Regions from separate parts of the Ectothiorhodospira lacustris genome, predicted to be linked through region 2. Evidence: predicted binding sites of a transcription regulator. Region 2 holds the regulator's gene; each other region holds the start of a gene.
What was found. The regulator FliA, encoded in region 2, starts transcription of late flagellar genes. The targets are predictions, from matches to a motif close to GCTAAAGTTNNNNNNNNNNCNGCCGATA.
Positions count from the first base shown of each region.

Region 1: LQ952_RS04035 (YjfB family protein) is a predicted target of FliA. The motif match lies at 4,577-4,604, and genes of this name have one in related genera.
Region 3: LQ952_RS11690 (flagellin N-terminal helical domain-containing protein) is a predicted target of FliA. The motif match lies at 2,302-2,329, and genes of this name have one in related genera.

Region 1 is NZ_JAJNQM010000012.1:24,764-30,572, reverse strand. Features, by position in the region: gene LQ952_RS04060 (DUF294 nucleotidyltransferase-like domain-containing protein) at 1-867, shown strand, start outside; gene acs (acetate--CoA ligase) at 1,083-3,026, shown strand; gene LQ952_RS04050 (NUDIX domain-containing protein) at 3,072-3,665, opposite strand; gene LQ952_RS04045 (hypothetical protein) at 3,768-4,073, shown strand; gene arfB (alternative ribosome rescue aminoacyl-tRNA hydrolase ArfB) at 4,081-4,494, opposite strand; gene LQ952_RS04035 (YjfB family protein) at 4,666-4,863, shown strand; gene LQ952_RS04030 (Lrp/AsnC family transcriptional regulator) at 4,930-5,199, opposite strand; gene LQ952_RS04025 (PAS domain S-box protein) at 5,356-5,809, shown strand, end outside.
Region 2 is NZ_JAJNQM010000004.1:28,959-34,767, forward strand. Features, by position in the region: gene LQ952_RS01615 (protein phosphatase CheZ) at 1-737, opposite strand, end outside; gene LQ952_RS01620 (chemotaxis response regulator CheY) at 746-1,126, opposite strand; gene LQ952_RS01625 (RNA polymerase sigma factor FliA) at 1,228-1,950, opposite strand; gene LQ952_RS01630 (MinD/ParA family protein) at 1,953-2,792, opposite strand; gene flhF (flagellar biosynthesis GTPase FlhF) at 2,839-4,326, opposite strand; gene flhA (flagellar biosynthesis protein FlhA) at 4,412-5,809, opposite strand, start outside.
Region 3 is NZ_JAJNQM010000061.1:13,641-19,449, reverse strand. Features, by position in the region: gene fliD (flagellar filament capping protein FliD) at 1-725, opposite strand, end outside; gene LQ952_RS11695 (flagellar protein FlaG) at 834-1,241, opposite strand; gene LQ952_RS11690 (flagellin N-terminal helical domain-containing protein) at 1,339-2,181, opposite strand; gene LQ952_RS11685 (DUF8042 domain-containing protein) at 3,032-3,427, opposite strand; gene LQ952_RS11680 (motility associated factor glycosyltransferase family protein) at 3,427-5,451, opposite strand; gene pseB (UDP-N-acetylglucosamine 4,6-dehydratase (inverting)) at 5,586-5,809, shown strand, end outside.

The sequences.
Region 1 (5,809 bases), on a different contig from region 2:
ATCCATCTGGCAGAGGTCTCCCTGGGTCCGGCCCCCATGCCCTACGCCTGGGTGGCCTGCGGATCACAGGGGCGACGGGAACAGACCGTACACACGGATCAGGACAATGCCCTGATCCTGTCCGGACCTGCCGACCGGGGAGTGTCAGGGTATTTCGACCAGTTGGCGGAACAGGTGACCACGGGGCTGGATGCTTGCGGCTTCGTCCTCTGCTCGGGAGAAGTGATGGCCCGCAACCCGAAGTGGCGCCAGCCGCTGGATACCTGGGAGAGCGACTTCAAGCAGTGGATCGAACAACCGGAACGAAAATCCGTGATGCTGGCGCAAAACTTCCTGGATCTGCGCTGTATTCATGGGGAAGCCGATCTGCTTGAGCGTTTGCGCCGCCGCATCCTGGCCTTGACCCGGCACAACGCCGGATTCATGGCGGCACTGGCCGTGGAAGCCCTGCACGATCGCCCGCCGCGCCGGCTACCCGGCGACTGGCTGACGGTACTAACCCGACAAGCGCCGCTGCTGAATATCAAGCGTGTCGGCATCTTGCCCATCGTCAGCCTGGCCCGCCTGCTGGCCCTGGCGGACGGAGTGATGGTGCTGGGTACACGGGAACGACTCCAGGCGGCCGTCGACTCGGGACGCCTCAGCGAGGCCGGCGGGCGGGACCTGACGGCGGCTTGGGACTGCATTACCTTGTTGCGGGCCCAGCACCAAGTGCGCTGCCTGGAACAGGGCCGAAAGGCAGATAACCGGGTCGCTGTCGACACGTTGTCGCAGGAAGATCGGCAACGGTTGCGGGAGGCATTCAAGATGGTGCGGATCATCCAGAGCACGACGGGCCGGCGCGTCGCCGGTTTTTTGCTCCAATAAGGTGCGCAACCGCACAGGAATGTGGCAGCAACAATAAGCTCGGGTTATTCTGGAATAAATAGCGCCGTTGCAGGCCGTGACCGGAACCAGGCATCCAGGGTCGACACACAGCGACAAGACACAGACAGCACAGTCCGTAGAGACCCGGGAACAGGATTTCTGCCGACCCCGATGGCGGTTGGCGATGTTTCAAATGTCTTTTTGAGGAGGAACCCATGTCGGAAGTGAAGATTCACGAAGTACCGAAAGACTTTGCCGCCAGCGCCCATGTCAATCTGGAGCAATACGAATCCATGTACCGGCAGTCGGTGCAGGATCCCGACGGCTTCTGGGCCGAACAGGCCAAGACCTACCTGGACTGGTTCCAGCCCTGGGACTCCGTCCTGGAAGGCAGCTTCGACGGTGAAGCCCGGGTCACCTGGTTCAAGGGCGGCAAGCTGAACGTCGCCCACAACTGCCTGGACCGTCATCTGGACACCCGGGGCGATCAAGCCGCCATCATCTGGGAAGGCGACGATCCTGCCGAAGACCGCACCATCACCTACCGGGAACTGCACACCGAGGTCTGCAAGTTCGCCAACGTGCTCAAGTCCAAGGGTGTGAGCAAGGGTGACCGGGTCTCCATCTACCTGCCCATGATCCCCGAAGCCGCCGTGGCCATGCTGGCCTGCGCCCGCATCGGCGCCGTGCACTCCATCGTGTTCGGCGGTTTCTCCCCCGACGCCCTGCGTGACCGTATCCAGGACGCCGAGGCCAAGGTGGTCATCACCTCCGACCAGAGTCTGCGCGGTGGCCGCAAGGTGCCCCTGAAGGGCAATGCCGACAAGGCTGCCGCCCAGTGCCCCACCATCACCACCATGGTGGTGGTCAAGCGCGGCGGCGAGCCGGTGGAATGGAAGGAAGGCCGTGATGTCTGGTACCACGAGGAAGTAGCCGCCGCCAGTGCCGAGTGCCCGGCCGAGCCGATGGACGCCGAAGACCCGCTGTTCATCCTCTACACCTCCGGCTCCACCGGCAAGCCCAAGGGCGTCATGCACACCACCGGCGGCTACCTGCTGCAAGCGGCCATGACCCACAAGCTGGTGTTCGACTACAAGGACGGCGAAGTCTACTGGTGCACCGCCGACGTGGGCTGGGTCACCGGCCACAGCTACATCATCTATGGCCCGCTGGCCAACGGCGCCAAGAGCCTGATGTTCGAAGGCGTGCCCAACTACCCGGACAACGGCCGTTTCTGGCAGGTGTGCGACAAGCACAACGTGTCCATCTTCTATACCGCCCCCACCGCCATCCGCATGCTCATGGGTGTCGGGGACGAGTTCGTCACCAAGCACAAGCGCTCCACCCTGCGCCTGCTGGGCACCGTGGGCGAGCCCATCAACCCCGAGGCCTGGGAGTGGTACCATCGGGTGGTGGGTGACGGCCGCTGCCCCATCGTCGACACCTGGTGGCAGACCGAGACCGGCGCCCACATGATCGTCAACCTGCCGGGTGCCGTGGACATGAAGCCCGGTTCCGCCACCAAGCCCTTCTTCGGCGTGGAACCCCTGCTGGTGGACGATCAGGGCAACGAGATCACCGAGACCCCGGCGGAAGGCAACCTGTGCCTCAGAAACCCCTGGCCGAGCATGATGCGCAGCCTGTGGGGTGACCACAAGCGCTTCGTCGAGACCTATTTCAAGATGTACCCGGGTCTGTACTTCACCGGTGACGGTGCCCGCCGTGACGAGGACGGTTACTACTGGATCACCGGTCGCGTGGACGACGTGCTCAATGTTTCCGGTCATCGCCTGGGCACCGCCGAGATCGAATCCGCCCTGGTGCTGCATCCCAAGGTGGCCGAGGCCGCAGTGGTGGGCTATCCCCACGACATCACCGGCCAGGGCATCTACGCCTACGTCACCCTCATGGCGGGCGAGGAAGGCAGCAAGGAACTGGCCGATGAACTGGTCAAGCTGGTCCGCACCGAGATCGGCCCCATCGCCAAGATCAATCTGATCCAGTTCGCCGCCGGCCTGCCCAAGACCCGCTCGGGCAAGATCATGCGCCGCATCCTGCGCAAGATCGCAGCCAACGAACTGGAGAGCCTGGGTGACACCTCCACCCTGGCCGATCCAGAGGTGGTGAACGTGCTGATCGACAGCCGCCTGAACAAGTAAGCAGGCATCCCCGCCCTTCTCCCGCAACAGGAGAAGGGCGGCTTCCTACCCGCCCCAGCGCTCCCGCAGGCCCTCCCGGTTCAGTCGCAGCCACTGCAGTGCGATGATGGTCATGGCGGTGTCCACCTGCATCCGATCCAGCTGGTCAAAGGCCTCTTCCGCGGGCAGCACATGCACCCGGATCTCCTCTCCCTCATGGGCCAGACCATGAATCCCCCCGGCGCCGGACAGATCCGCCCGCGCCACGAACAGGGAAATCCGCTCCGTGGAACTACCCGGTGTGGCGTAATAGTCGTGCACATGCACCAGTTCGTCCAGATGACAACCCGCCTCTTCCAGGGCCTCCCGCCGCGCCACTGATTCGGCCCGTTCACCCGCATCGATCAAACCAGCGATGATCTCCATCAGCCAGGGGCCATGGGGCGACTCAATCGCACCCACCCGGAACTGCTCCACCAGCAACACCTCGTCGCGCACCGGATCATAGGGCAAGACCCCGGCGGCATGGCCCCGATCCAGGAGCTCCCGATCGACGACCATCGGTTCCCCGCCTTCAAAGCGGCCATGGGACAGACGCAGATGCCGCAGGTGAAAGAAACCCCGATACAGGTCCTGGAGCTTGAGTATTTCCCATTTCATGCAATGATCACCTATGAACGGCAAGGGTGTCGTACGCCTACCACATCATGACGCCGGGCCGGACCCTCGGGCCGGCCCCTGACATCGAGTATACTGACCGCCATGAAAGACCTGCTCAAACTTCTGGAATCCCTGATCGGCCGCGAGGCCATGGTGGACGGCATTCACTGCGAAGTGATCGAGATCCTGGAGGCCGGCCCCCGGGTGGTGGTGGGCCAGATGGATGGCGAACATGTGATCCAGCCGGACCAGCATGGCGAGCCCCACCGACGGGTGCTGCGCACCTTCACCCTGCCGGTACTCAATGACGAAGCCACGGACATCCACCCCGTCATCATGACCATGGCGGGCGCCCCCCTGTCGGGCCGGATCCGCGAGGCCCTGCTGGAACAGCACCGGCTGCCCTGAGCAGCCTCTAAGGCCCCACCTTGCCCCGCAGGGCCTTGGTCCTGCCACGCTGAATCTTGCCCTCCAGACGCCGCCGCTTTGAGGCCAGAGTGGGCCGCGTCGCCTTGCGTATCTTGACCGGCTTCATGACGTCCAGGATCAGATCCTTCAGACGGGCGAGGGCATCTTCCCGGTTCTGCTCCAGGGTGCGAAAACGCTGCGCCTTGATGATCACCACCCCCTCCTTGCTGATCCGCTGATCGGCGCGTTGCAACAGCCGGTCCTTGTACACCCTTGGCAAGCTGGATCCGGGGATGTCAAAACGAAGATGTACGGCGGAGGACACCTTGTTTACGTTCTGCCCCCCGGCACCCTGGGCCCGGATCTGAGTCAGTTCGATTTCCCACTCGCCCAGGGCCACACTACTGGATATCTGCAACACGATTCATCCCCGAGATAAGCCGGGCGATGCCTTGCCAAGCCCACCCCGGCGGTTATCGAACGGCATTGTTCAGAAAATTTAAATTAAAGTCTGCGCCCAATCAGCCGATCTACTGACTGAGGAGCCTTGCAGGCGCCTCGGACATTCACGCAAAACCCAAAGGTGTTCATTATGGACGTCAACGCAATCGCCAGTCTGGCCACCCGGATGTCCCAGCAGCAGCTCGCTCAGGACGTCGGCACGGCGGTGCTCAAAAAGGCCATCGACACGCAGGCCCAGGGTGCCCTGGCCCTGGTGGAGGCATTGCCGGACGTGAGCAGTGCCGCACTCCCCACCAACGTAGGTACCATCATCAATACCACGGCCTGAGCCGCATGTCAGGCCCCGCGGAGATCCGTCATGGGTCTCCACGGGGGTTAAACACACGCTTTCCCCCTATACCGAGAACATCGCCTCAAGGTCATGCCTGGAGTAGGCCTTGAAGGCCAGCAGGGTATTGGTCTTCTCCAGTCCCTCGATAGTCAGCAAATGGTGGGTCACCAACTCGGCCAGGTCATCGTTGCGCGGGACGCGGACGATGGCGATGAGGTCGTAATTGCCGCTCACCGAGAACACCTCGGATATCTCCTTCATGTCCGCCAGACGATCCGCGATCGCGTTGATCCGGCTGCGTTCCACATTCATGAGGATGATGGCTGTGACCATGCTGACTGGCTCCTGCTGGGTTGTTTGGTGATCCGAAGCAGGCTAACCCGAACCGCCCGGCAGGTCCATGCCCAGTGATAACCCGTCGGGCATCTGCCGCTGATCCGGCGCGGCATCACGCAATTTCCGGGCACAAGCGGCACTGGTTTGGTTAACATGCAAACATGCATTGATGATCTCACCGAGGCGAGGATGTTCTTCCCCAAACTTCGCAGCATCGCCACCCCGCGGGTGATCACCCTGCCGGCCAGCGCCACCCTGGCCCAGGCCACCCAGGATATGCACAGGCACAATATCCGCGCCATTGTGGTCATCCACGACCAAGGCTATCGACTGCTGATCTCCAGCCTGCTGCTGCGACTACGGATTCAAAATGTCCCCCTGACCACGCCTCTGAATCAACTGGATCTGCCGGAACCGGCCATCCTGCCCCCGGAGGAAAGTGTGCTGGAGGGATTCAAAGCCATCCGCAACGAAGCCGAGCATATCTGCCTGGTCAGCAGGAAAGGCAACCTGGAAGGGATTGTCAGCTACAGCGATCTGGCCGGCAGCCTGGACCCGGAAGTACTGGCCGAAAGTCAAAGCCTGGGGCAACTGATTCAGGGCATGC
Region 2 (5,809 bases):
AAGTCATCCACATCATCCTGGCTTTTTACCACGTCGCCCTGATCCGACGTCCCCTTGACCGCAGGGCCGGCCGGCTCGGTCCCCGCGCCCCTGTCCTTGCCTTCCGGCGTGGACAGACGCTTACCGGAGATACGCACCAGCCCCACCAGGCTGTCTTCCAGATCCTGCACCAAGGTCATGACGCGGCGGATGACCTGCCCCGTCAGATCCTGAAAGTCCTGAGCCATGAGCACTTCCGAAAGCTGACTGCGCAGCGTTTCGGCATCCCGTTCCGTATCCTCCAGAAACTCGGCCAGGGCTTGGCTCACTGAGCGGAACTCGTCCACGGACATTTCCCGCTGGCGAAAACGAGCCCAGTCAGCCCGCAATGCCTGCGCCCGGTTTGCCAACATTTCCGAGACCGGTAATGCCGCCTCAACGGCGTTCAGGGTGCGATGGGCGGCCTGGTCAGTCATGGCGACCACGTAGTTGAGACGTTCCTTGGCATCCGGAATATCCTGATGGGTCAGTTCGGAGAGACGGGAATCCAGGCGGAAACTGTTCAAGGCCTCGTGCAGGTCCCGGGTCAGCTTGCCCAGTTCCTGGAACAGCAGACTCTCGTGCATGCGCCCCATCTCTTCGATGAGTCGCCCGGCCCCTTCTTCATTGCCGGATTCCATGAGCTTGACCAATTCCCGGGCGCGTTCCAGTTGCTGCTGCTTGAACAGGGCCTCTTTGCTGTCTTCCTGGTTCTCCATGACGTTGTTCACCCTTTTTCCTGCAGTCTCTCGAAGATCTTGTTGATCTTCTCCTTCAGGGTTTCCTCGGTGAAAGGCTTGACGATGTAGCCGCTGACACCGGCCTGAGCCGCTTCAACAATCTGCTCGCGCTTGGCCTCGGCCGTCACCATCAGGACGGGCATGTCCTTGAGCCGGGGATCGGCACGCACAGCCCTCAGCAGATCGATGCCGGGCATGCCGGGCATGTTCCAGTCGGTGACCAGGAAGTCATAGTTACCGTTCTGCAGCATGGGCAGTGCGGTACTGCCGTCATCAGCCTCGGCGGTATTGTTGTATCCAAGATCCCGCAGCAAGTTCTTGATAATGCGGCGCATCGTGGAAAAATCATCCACGATGAGGATCTTCATGTTCTTATCCACAATAACCTCCCGATTAAACACACACCGAAGACACGCCCTTGAGCGGGGTGTTCCGGCATTCTGAAATCAATTCTGCCGGCAAGAGGGCATCAGACCCGCTCACCGTCCGCCACCCACTCGACCATGCGGGCCCTGAGACGAACCAGCGCCTGACCGTGGATCTGGCAAACCCGGGACTCGCTGACGCCGAGCACTTCACCGATCTCGCGCAGGTTCAGCTCGTCATCATAATACAGAGAGAGGATCAAACGCTCTCGCTCAGGCAAAGTGTTGATATGCTCGGCCAGGGCTTTCTGAAAATCCGCCCGGGTGACGGACTCCAATGGAGTCGGCCCCAGGCCCGGGAGGAAGTTGTCCACATCCCCATCCCCCTCGCACAGGTCATCAAAACCCAGCACGCGGCTACCGGCGGCATCCCGGAGCATGTCGTGGTAGGTTTCCAGATCCACCCCCAGGGTAGCGGCAATCTCCGGGCCGGTCGCCTCGCGCCCCGCCCGGTTTTCAATCTCCCGGATCACCTCGCTGATACGCCGGGCATTACGGTGCACGGACCGCGGCGTCCAGTCGCTCCGGCGGACCTCATCCAGCATGGCACCACGAATCCGGATGCCGGCATAGGTCTCAAAACTGGCCCCCTGGGAAGGGTCATAGTGACGGGCAGCCTCCAGCAGACCAATGACCCCGGACTGGATCAGGTCTTCCACCTGCACATTGGCAGGCAGGCGGGCGAGCAGATGGTAAGCGATTCGCTTAACCAAAGAGACATGCTCATCCACCAGTCGAGTATGGTCTGACTCTTTGCTGGCGTACATGGCTATGGCACTGATGTGACTGGCTCCAAGTCGTTTCGACCGCTGTTGATCAACCTTTCCACAAAAAACTCGATACCGCCACGGGTATTGCGGGGCATGGGCCACTGGTCGATGCGACCGGCAACCGCGCGAAAGGCACGGGCGGCGGGGCTGGAAGGATAGGCCTCCAGTACACTCTGCCGACGCTGAACCGCCTTGCGCAGCAGGTCATCATGGGGGATGGCGCCGACGTAATCGAGGATCACGTCCTCCAGAAAACGGTCACAGACCGACACCAGCTTGCGAAACAGGACCCTGCCCTCATCCTCATTGTCGTTGCGGACCATGTTGGCAAGGATGCGAAAGCGCGTCAGGCCATGATCCCGGTAAAGCACCTTGATCAGGGCGTAGGCATCCGTGATGGAAGCCGGCTCATCGCACACCACCACCAGCACCTCCTGGGCGGCCCGGCAAAAACTGGTGACGCTGTCATGGAGGCCGGCGGCAGTATCCACCACCAGCACATCCAGGGGATGAGACAACTCGCTGAAGGCACGAATGATACCGATATGCTGCGCTGGTTCCAGATCCGCCATGCGGGCGATACCCGAAGCGGCCGGCACGATCAGCATGCCCGCCGGACCTTCAAGCAGCACCTCGTCCAAGGTGTATTCGCCGTTGAGCACATGGTAGAGGTTGGCCTTGGGCTGCAATCCCAGCAAGACATCCACGTTGGCCAGCCCCAGATCGGCATCGAGCAGCATGACGCGCTTACCGCTCTGGGCCATGGCGGCGGACAGGTTCACCGACACATTGGTCTTGCCCACACCACCCTTGCCGCTGGACACTGCCAGGACACGCACCGGAGCGACCGCATCGACCGGTGAGGAAAGTCGGGCCGCCTGAGAATTACTGACTGGAGGCATGGACGTACCTGGCGTTGGGCTGGTTGATGGGCTCACGGAACATGGGAGAAACCACCTGGGCCTGACGGGTATCCCCACGCTCGCCACCGGCATCCGCCATCCTGGCGGCGGTGGCCACCAGCCGGGCGCCACGGGCCGGACGCAGATCATCGGGTATGCGCTGACCTTCGCTGACGAACGTCAGCGGCAGGCCGGCACTGATCAGGGTCGACAGGGCCTCACCCAGTGAAGCGGCTTCATCCACCTTGGTCAGTACGCACCCCTCCGGCTGCAATCGGGCAAAGGACTTCACGGTCTCCATCATCACGGCTTTCTGCACATTGGCCGCCATCACCAGCAGGGTCCTGGCAGAAGGCACCGACGTCAGGGACTCCAACTCGCCAAGCAGTTTCATGTCCCGTTGATTGGTGCCTGCCGTATCAATGATGACCAGGCGCTTGGATTTCAACCCCTCTAGCATATCTCCCAGCTGGCGTGCTGTCTGCGCCAGATAGACGGGAACCTCAAGGATCTGACCAAAGGTCTGCAACTGTCGATGAGCGCCGATGCGATAGGCATCCGTGGTGATCAGCGCCACGGAATCATGGCCGTGCCTGAGGCTCTGCAAGGCGGCCAGCTTGGCCACCGTCGTGGTCTTGCCCACGCCGCTCGGTCCCACCAGGGTCATGATGCCAGCCTGATCCAGAATGCCATCGGGGGTCACCGCCAAACGCCCGGAAAGATGAGTCAAGGCCTCTTGCCAAGCCTCCGCAGGGTCATCGGGATGGCTGATTGCCATGGCGATCTCCTTGGCCAGCTCCGGCTCCAGTCCCATGCGCTGCAGTCTGGCCACCACGCCGGCCCGTCCCGGATCTCGGCGCATGAACTCCTGCCCCGCCAGGCTGGCGAGCTGGTCCTGCAGCATGGCCCGCAGCCCTTGAATCTCCTTCTGCATGGCCAGGAGGGTCGGTTCCTGGGACCACTCAATATTGGCGACCTTCTTGGCCCTCGCCGGTTTCGAGGGGGCAGGCTCCGAGGCCGGGGGCGAGGTCGGCGGCGGCTCTACCACCGGCGTCATCAGGGCATGCAACCCCTCCTCCGCCCACACATCATCACGGCGGGCGCGCAGCGACGGAAACTCCCCTGACGAAACACGGACCCCGGCATCGGCCTTGAGGGACACTGCCGCTTCAGGCTCGGGCATCCCGGGGTCGGCCGCGGATTCCATTCCGGTGTCCGGTGCCCTGGAACGAAGCCGTACGTCAGGGGATATCGGCCGGCCGGCGGTGGATGTCGAGGCCCTGGAAACCGGCTCGCCCGCCTGGGTGGCCATCTCCAGTACCGCTTCCTCGTCGTAATCCATGGCAGCGATCAGTTCGATGCCACCCTCCACGCTGCGGCTGGAAAGGATCACCGCATCCGGTCCCTGATTTTCTCGCACCAAGCGAATGGCCTGGCGCATATCCGGTGCAAAATAGCGTTTTATCTTCATGACGGTAACCCGTTATCCCCGTTGCACTGGCTGGTCAAAGCGCTGCACACGTGCCTGAAAACACCTGATGCCTGTTCGAACTGCGTCACCCCACCTCCCTACCTACGGTGGCAACCACCCGGATCTGCTTGCTATCCGGAATCTCCGTGTAGGCCAGGACATGGAGCCCACGCACGGCTGAACGCAGCCAGCGGGACATCCAGGGGCGGATATCCGGCGACACCACCAGCACGGAAGGTTCGCCCGACATCTCCTGACGCTGGGAGGCCTCGGCAATGGAACGCTGCAGGCGTTCGGCCAGTCCCGGTTCGATTCCAAGTCCGGCACCACTGCCTCCCTGCGAGGACTTTTGCAATATCTGTTCCAACGCGGGATCAATGGCCAGCAAAGGCAGCTCTGAAGCGGTTCCCACGATATTCTGGACAATGGCGCGTGACAGGGAGATCCGTACCGCAGCCGTCAGTGCGTCAGGATCCTGACTCTTGGCACCGTGCTCCGCCAAGGTTTCGGCGATGGAGCGCATGTCCCGCACCGGGATCTGCTCCGCCAGCAGGTTCTGCATCACCTTGAGCACCACCCCCAGCGCCAGGGTCTTGGGCACCAGATTTTCCACCAGCTTGGGCGAATGCTTGGCCAGGGTATCCAGCAGATGCTGAACCTCCTCGTGGCCCAGCAGTTCATGGGCGTGGTCGCGCAGAATCTGGGACAGATGGGTGGCAATCACGGTCCCTGCATCCACCACGGTATAGCCCAGTCCCTGGGCCTCTTCCCGCTGCGCCGGATCAATCCAGAGTGCGTCCAGACCGAAGGTCGGATCCTTGGTAGGGGTGCCCTTCACCTGCCCGAAGACCTGGCCGGGGTTGATGGCCAGTTCCCGGTCCGGAAATACCTCACCCTCCCCCGTGGTCACGCCCATCAGGGTGAGCCGATAGTGATTCGGCCCCAGGTCAAGATTGTCACGGATGTGCACCGGCTGGATCAGGAAGCCCAACTCCTGGGACAGCTTGCGACGCACGCCCTTGATCCGGGCCATCAGCTGCCCCCCCTGGGAACGGTCCACCAGCGGAATCAGACGATACCCCACCTCCAGGCCCACCAGATCCACCGGCGGCACGTCATCCCAGGTGAGTTCCTTCATCTCCGGACTGGTGGGGGGCGGCGCCTCATCCTCCAGTGCCCTGGTGATTGCCGCGTCATCGGCGGCGCGCTGCTGGCTGATCAGATAGGCCGTGGCCCCCATCAGGGCGCCCAGGCTCAGAAATACCACGTTGGGCATGCCGGGGACCAATCCCAGGGAGCCCACGATCCCTCCCGCCACATAGAGGGCGCGAGGCGAACCGAACAGCTGCTTGACGACCTGCTGCCCCATGTCCTGAGCCGTCGACACCCGGGTGACGATAATAGCCGTGGCGGAAGACAGCACCAGGGAGGGGATCTGGGCCACCAGACCATCGCCGATGGTCAGCAGCACGTAGTTGGTGGC
Region 3 (5,809 bases), on a different contig from region 2:
ATCTCAACCCTGGCATCCTGGGCCTGCCGAAGCAGCGTGAAGCCGCCGTTGGTTTCGGTCTGAGCCACACCGGACATATCCGCGGCAAAGTTTTCGATCAGGCCGCCGCCGGCATTATTCACGGCAATCCCCGTCACCGCATTGGCCTCTCCGGTCTGGGCAGAGGTCAGAATCATGCGGGGACCACTGCCGTCATCCACCACGGACGCCGTCAATCGGCTGGACTGACTATTGATGGCAGCTGCCCAATCATTGAGGGAAGACGGCGAGCCATTGGCAATGGAGATGGTTTCAGAGCCACCTCCATCGAAACTGAAGATCATCTCCCCGGACCCCAGGGCCGTACCCGAGGCGGAAAAGTCCGTCACACCGGAAAACATGTCCGACCGGGTCACCATCCGCTGGGCCTGGGCCAGATTGATCACGTTCACATCATAATTGCCCTGGGGTGCCGTGCTGGTACCTGTGGCCGATACCACCCCCTCATTCGTCACCCGGGTATTGATCTGACGGAAAGTTGACGCTTGATTCAGTTTACTGGCCGCATCGCCGAAGGTTGCAAGGGCGCTTTTGAGCCTGCCCAATCCCGACATCTGCTCCTTGATCCGGGTTTCGCTCCGCTGGATCTGCATCTCCCTGGGCTTTCGCTCGGCAGCCACCAACTGATCCACCAGACCCCGGATATCAATCCCGGAACCCACACCCATTGCGCTGATTGTTGACATCACGACCTCCCGGCAATCGCAAAGCCCCAACTCGAGGGCAAACGACCACCTCTTTGCATGGCTTTACATGGAACACTTCCGGGCAAAAAACAAGCAATAAAAATGCCATTAAGCCTGCTCCTTGACCAGGAGGCCCTCTTTCACTTCCTCCAGATGTGCCACCATGGCCAGAAATTCCTCCGGCGGCACCTGCCGAATCAACTCCTGTGTATGGCGATCAAGCACCTTGACGATGGTTCGACCCGTATCATCATCAATGGAAAATTCAAGATCCCGCTGGATGACCTGGACAAAGTCATTGATCTGCTCCACGGCCGCATCCAGGCTACGGGCATCACTGGGATCGAATCCGCCGCGGTCGCCGCCTCCCTTGGCATTAGCAGAAGGGACATCGGGTGGGGTGCGTTCAACGCTGACCGCCTGGACCGGCAAACTGCCGCCGCCCGGCGATGGTGTGCCGGCTCGGGATGCCGACCGATCCGCGGTGTGCAGCATGGGGCTGGTGTGAATATCCATCTGTCATCTCCTTCCCCGATGGCGGGAAGCAAGGGAAAGCTCGGGGGGGGAAGCCCCGAGCTTTCAGTAAGCAGGCAGGGTCCTGCTCAGTCTACCATCATTGCAACAGGGACATGATGCTATTGGGATTCTGGTTCGCCTGGGCCAGTACGGAAGTCCCTGCCTGCTGCAGTATCTGATACTTGGTCAGATTGGCCGTCTCCTGGGCAAAGTCCGCATCCACAATCCGGGAACGGGAGGCCGATAGGTTTTCTGCTGTGTTAGTGATGGTCATCACGGCGGATTCCAGGCGGTTTTGGACGGCACCCAAATTGGCGCGGTAGCTATTAACGGCAGACAAGGCATTGTTAATTGTTGTAATTGCAGCCGAAGCACCGGCACTAGTTCCAACTGTCTCTGTTTTAATATTTACGCCGGCAACTGAGGCGGTGGTAAAACCCTTATTAAATTGGAAACTAATTATTTCACCGCTATTGGCGCCAACTTGGAATTTCACTGTACCAGGTGAGCCACCACCAGTGCTGAGAAGAACATTTTTCCCATTAAACTGGGTCTGACTGCCCACTCGACCAATCTCCAGCCTCAGGGCGGAGAACTCGGCCTGCATAGCTTGACGATCTCCTGCTCCATAAGTACCGTTAGCAGACTGCACCGCCAGTTCTCGCATGCGCTGGAGGTTGGCCGTGATCTCTTTAAGGGCGCCTTCTGTGGTCTGAATCATGGACACACCATCATTGGCGTTACGGGCCGCCTGATTCAGGCCCCGGATCTGGGCTGTCATCCGCTCGCTCACCGCCAGACCCGCCGCATCGTCCTTGGCCCGATTGATCCGCAGACCCGAGGACAGGCGCTCGAAAGTCTGCGTCATCTTCCCCTGGGTGATGTTCAGATTACGCTGGGCATTGAGGGAAGGAACATTGGTGTTGAGTACCTGTGCCATGATGACTCTCCTGATTGCGGACAAGCGTCATACCGCTTGTCGTTGGTAACGAAACCTTTGGGCTCAAGGAGCGGCTGGGTGTTGCCTGAACCGGCATAATCTTGCCGCTCTCAAACCCGTTATCGGCGGCCGAGCGGCAAGCTTTAGCCTTTAAGCGGAAATTTTTTTCCGCCTTTGCCGCCCGAGGGCAAAAGGTAGGGTGCAAGACAGACACAATCTTGCCCCCAGCCCCTCGGGCAGGGGCCGACTCATTACTAATGCAGGATTAATTCAGACGGGAGGGAGGAGGTTCTTTCCAGGCCGAAATTCAGAAGGAAACATAAAAAAATCATAGGGATATACAGGGGGGGGGGCTAGAGCCTGGAGTTGCCGTGGTGGGAGCGGGGTCGCCGGGTGACTGTGGGTGAGCAATCGACCACAGCTCCCCACAGAACCACAGCCGTACTGCCGGTGTAGCACTGCAGAATCGGAGGGCAGTCCTCCAGGATGACCGGTCGACCTGTCTGCTCCACCAGCCAGCGGTGTAGGTGGACGCATCCGGGCGTTGCCCAACCCATCGAGCAATTCATCTCTGCGTGACGCTTGCTTTTTCCGTGACCGGTCGGCAAGAGGTGCGATCCAGTCCCACCACCTCTGTCACTGCACTGAATTTCCTTCCATCGCTGCCTCGAATGTCGTCATCAGCGACCTTGTCCGGCGGCGACGGCGGATCGATCGACGTTTTTTCAACGCATCGGTCTTACCGCCCTCCACGCATCGGCTGGTTCCCAACCGGATAACTGCTGCTCGGCCCAGGCCGTCAGAACCCGGGCGGCGTTTTCGTCCCACGAGAGTACGCGCCACAGGGGCACTAATGATGTCTAATTTTATGCAATACCTGACCAATGATTTCTTTCATGGCCTCAAATAAAGGCATCACTTCATACTCCATGATGTCCGCGATAAGAACCTGATCCTGATTTCTGCTACCCTCCACCATTTGCGATATGATAAAACTGATATCCTTTTCAAACTGGGCAAAATGACCTGCCATTTCAGGATATCCTGAAGCGACCAGATGCTGCATGGAATGACTGTATTGGCTCAGCCAACCCAAACCTTCCACGGCCTCTCCAACGTCCTTAATATTGTCTTCATTATGGAATTCACGAGTGGAGACAATCAGTTCTTTCAGCGCCGGCATGGCCCTTTCCAGATATTTTTCAGCTTCTTGAGTGGTCAAGATAACCGCTTCTTTGTCGTTCATTATATACCTTCCTTACCAATCTGATTCTTTCGCAAAACCTCCACAGTCTCATCAAGTACAGAAATGACGGACTTGCAAGCCTGCACAGTATCTTGGTAGAAACCAATATTTAAATCAAGCGCCTTGAAGCGATCTGGATCAATATCCAGGACTGGGATATCATTCTCCCCCTCCGACTGATCTTGATGAAGCTTTTCTTCATCCATTTCCTCAATTATCTGCAAAACACCATACCTTGAGGACCCAGTGAAAGACTCGATCAACCATTTTATATGAGGGTCAAGCTCACGAAATTTGTCATACAAATATTGAAGATTTAACCTTTCCAACTCAATGGAACAGGAATCATCAGAAAAATCATCACCACCCCACTTCATTTTCAATTTTTTTGAGGTATCCACAATATCTTCTGCAATATCTTTGGCGTCATTCAAATGACTGATCCAGTCAAGCAAGACATTCAGAGCCTTTTGGGTATGATTAATATTAGAATTTAGACATGACCATAAATCATCAGGATCAATGGTTTCTTCAGCGCTCAGAGATTCAAGCACATCCTGCAATGATCGCTGCTCCGCCCCCTCTATTCTTGCGCCCCCTTCCGTTGCATTGATGAATTCAATATCGGGGTATACAGAAATAATATCTTCAAACGTCAAACGAAAGACATCCATTTGAACATTGGTTTTTACCTTCCCACCATAATAACCAGGCACATCAACAAGCTCTTCGTTAAGACCCTCATGATCCCTTAAGAAATGAAATTGGGTATGAGTGATATTATTGGTATAGGCTAAGTCCTGCCCTACCAGAATGATGGGGTTCGCTCCCATTCTTATGGCGAAATTAAACGCAATATGAGAAACCGTGCCGCCACCGCTCAATACTCCTTTCCGCTCTGAAATCAGCTCAATTAAATCATCAATGGCATCATAAGACGAAGAAAATATCTTCTTGCCTGAAAAACCTTTTACCACTCCCCTGTTGGTCGCTGTATCTGCCAATAGCCAATTCCCTTTGCATACTTGTCCTTCAAAGGACTTCTGACTCAAATCCTGAGGATCAACTGCAGCCACAATATGAGGCTCAATACCTGCCATAGAAAGACTTTTCCAAGCGGAACCTACGGCGACCATCAACACTTTATTTCTATATTTTTCTAATAAAGGTAATTGCTTATCAAGTGAAGGACCGGCTGAAATAACAATGACCGGTTTGCCGCGCCACTTTCCGTCAAACTCGTTAACCCCTGAGGACATCGAGATATCAGGAATATTTCTGATGATGTTGCTAGAAAAAAGATGCCCCATTCCAATTTCTGTATTCATCAATACTCGGTTAGAGAAAAGCCTGCCTCTCAACTGAAGGACAAAGTCCTTGCAAAATCCAAAATACCTCCTGAACAAGGCGGGATGCAGAATAATTTTCCAATTCACTGCATTGATGGAATAGACAGATTGTGCGACACCATAGGCAGCATCGCTTGATCGCTCATCTACAAAAATAGATACCGCCTCGTTGCTGATAAATTCTGAAAAATCTCTTGATTTTAAAGCCATAAAAAAATCTTTCTTGCTCGGCTGCACCAAAATCATTTTTTGATTTTTTTCCAGTCTTGGCAGTATGGAGTCAAAGCAATAGCCCAACCCCATTCCTATCACGATAAAGAATTTTATTCTAATGCGATTTTCTTTATTTTCTTCTTGTTGATTGACTTCTCTATCAATTACTTGATTCATTTCACGGATTGGATCATAAGCGCTGTGAAGATAATATTCTCCATTTTCATCCCTTGCTTTCAGAGTAGGCTTCCCTTTTTTTCCATCCACTAAAAAAAGGTCATCAGGCAACTCACCTAGATTCAAGCGAGTTATAAAATGCGGATTGCGCGCATTGAATGCCGCAACATTTTTATCAAAAATATCTTCTGACATTAATTTAAATCCTTTGGCAAAATGAATTTTAATCAGGCTTTTCCAGAAAAATATCCGCAAATAAAGTGTCGTAAAATAATCAAAAATCATGCCAATCAAAAAGCTTTCACATGCAAAGCTTCAGAATAAAACGATTGGCACCCTCAGCTGAAGAAATAAATTGTTTTTCTATCGCCAAAACTATCCTATACTAGGAAAATACCCTTTAAATAATCCAGACCATTATGCTCAACAACACATCTATGCTTATTACCGGTGGGACCGGTTCTTTCGGCCAAGCGTTCACCCGAACCGTTCTGGAAAGGTACCCTCATATCAAACGCTTGGTGATCTATTCCCGTGACGAACTCAAGCAGTTTGAAATGGAGCAGATTTTCAGCCCACAGGAACACCCCAGTCTACGGTATTTCATCGGTGATGTCCGTGACAGGGACCGGTTACGACGTGC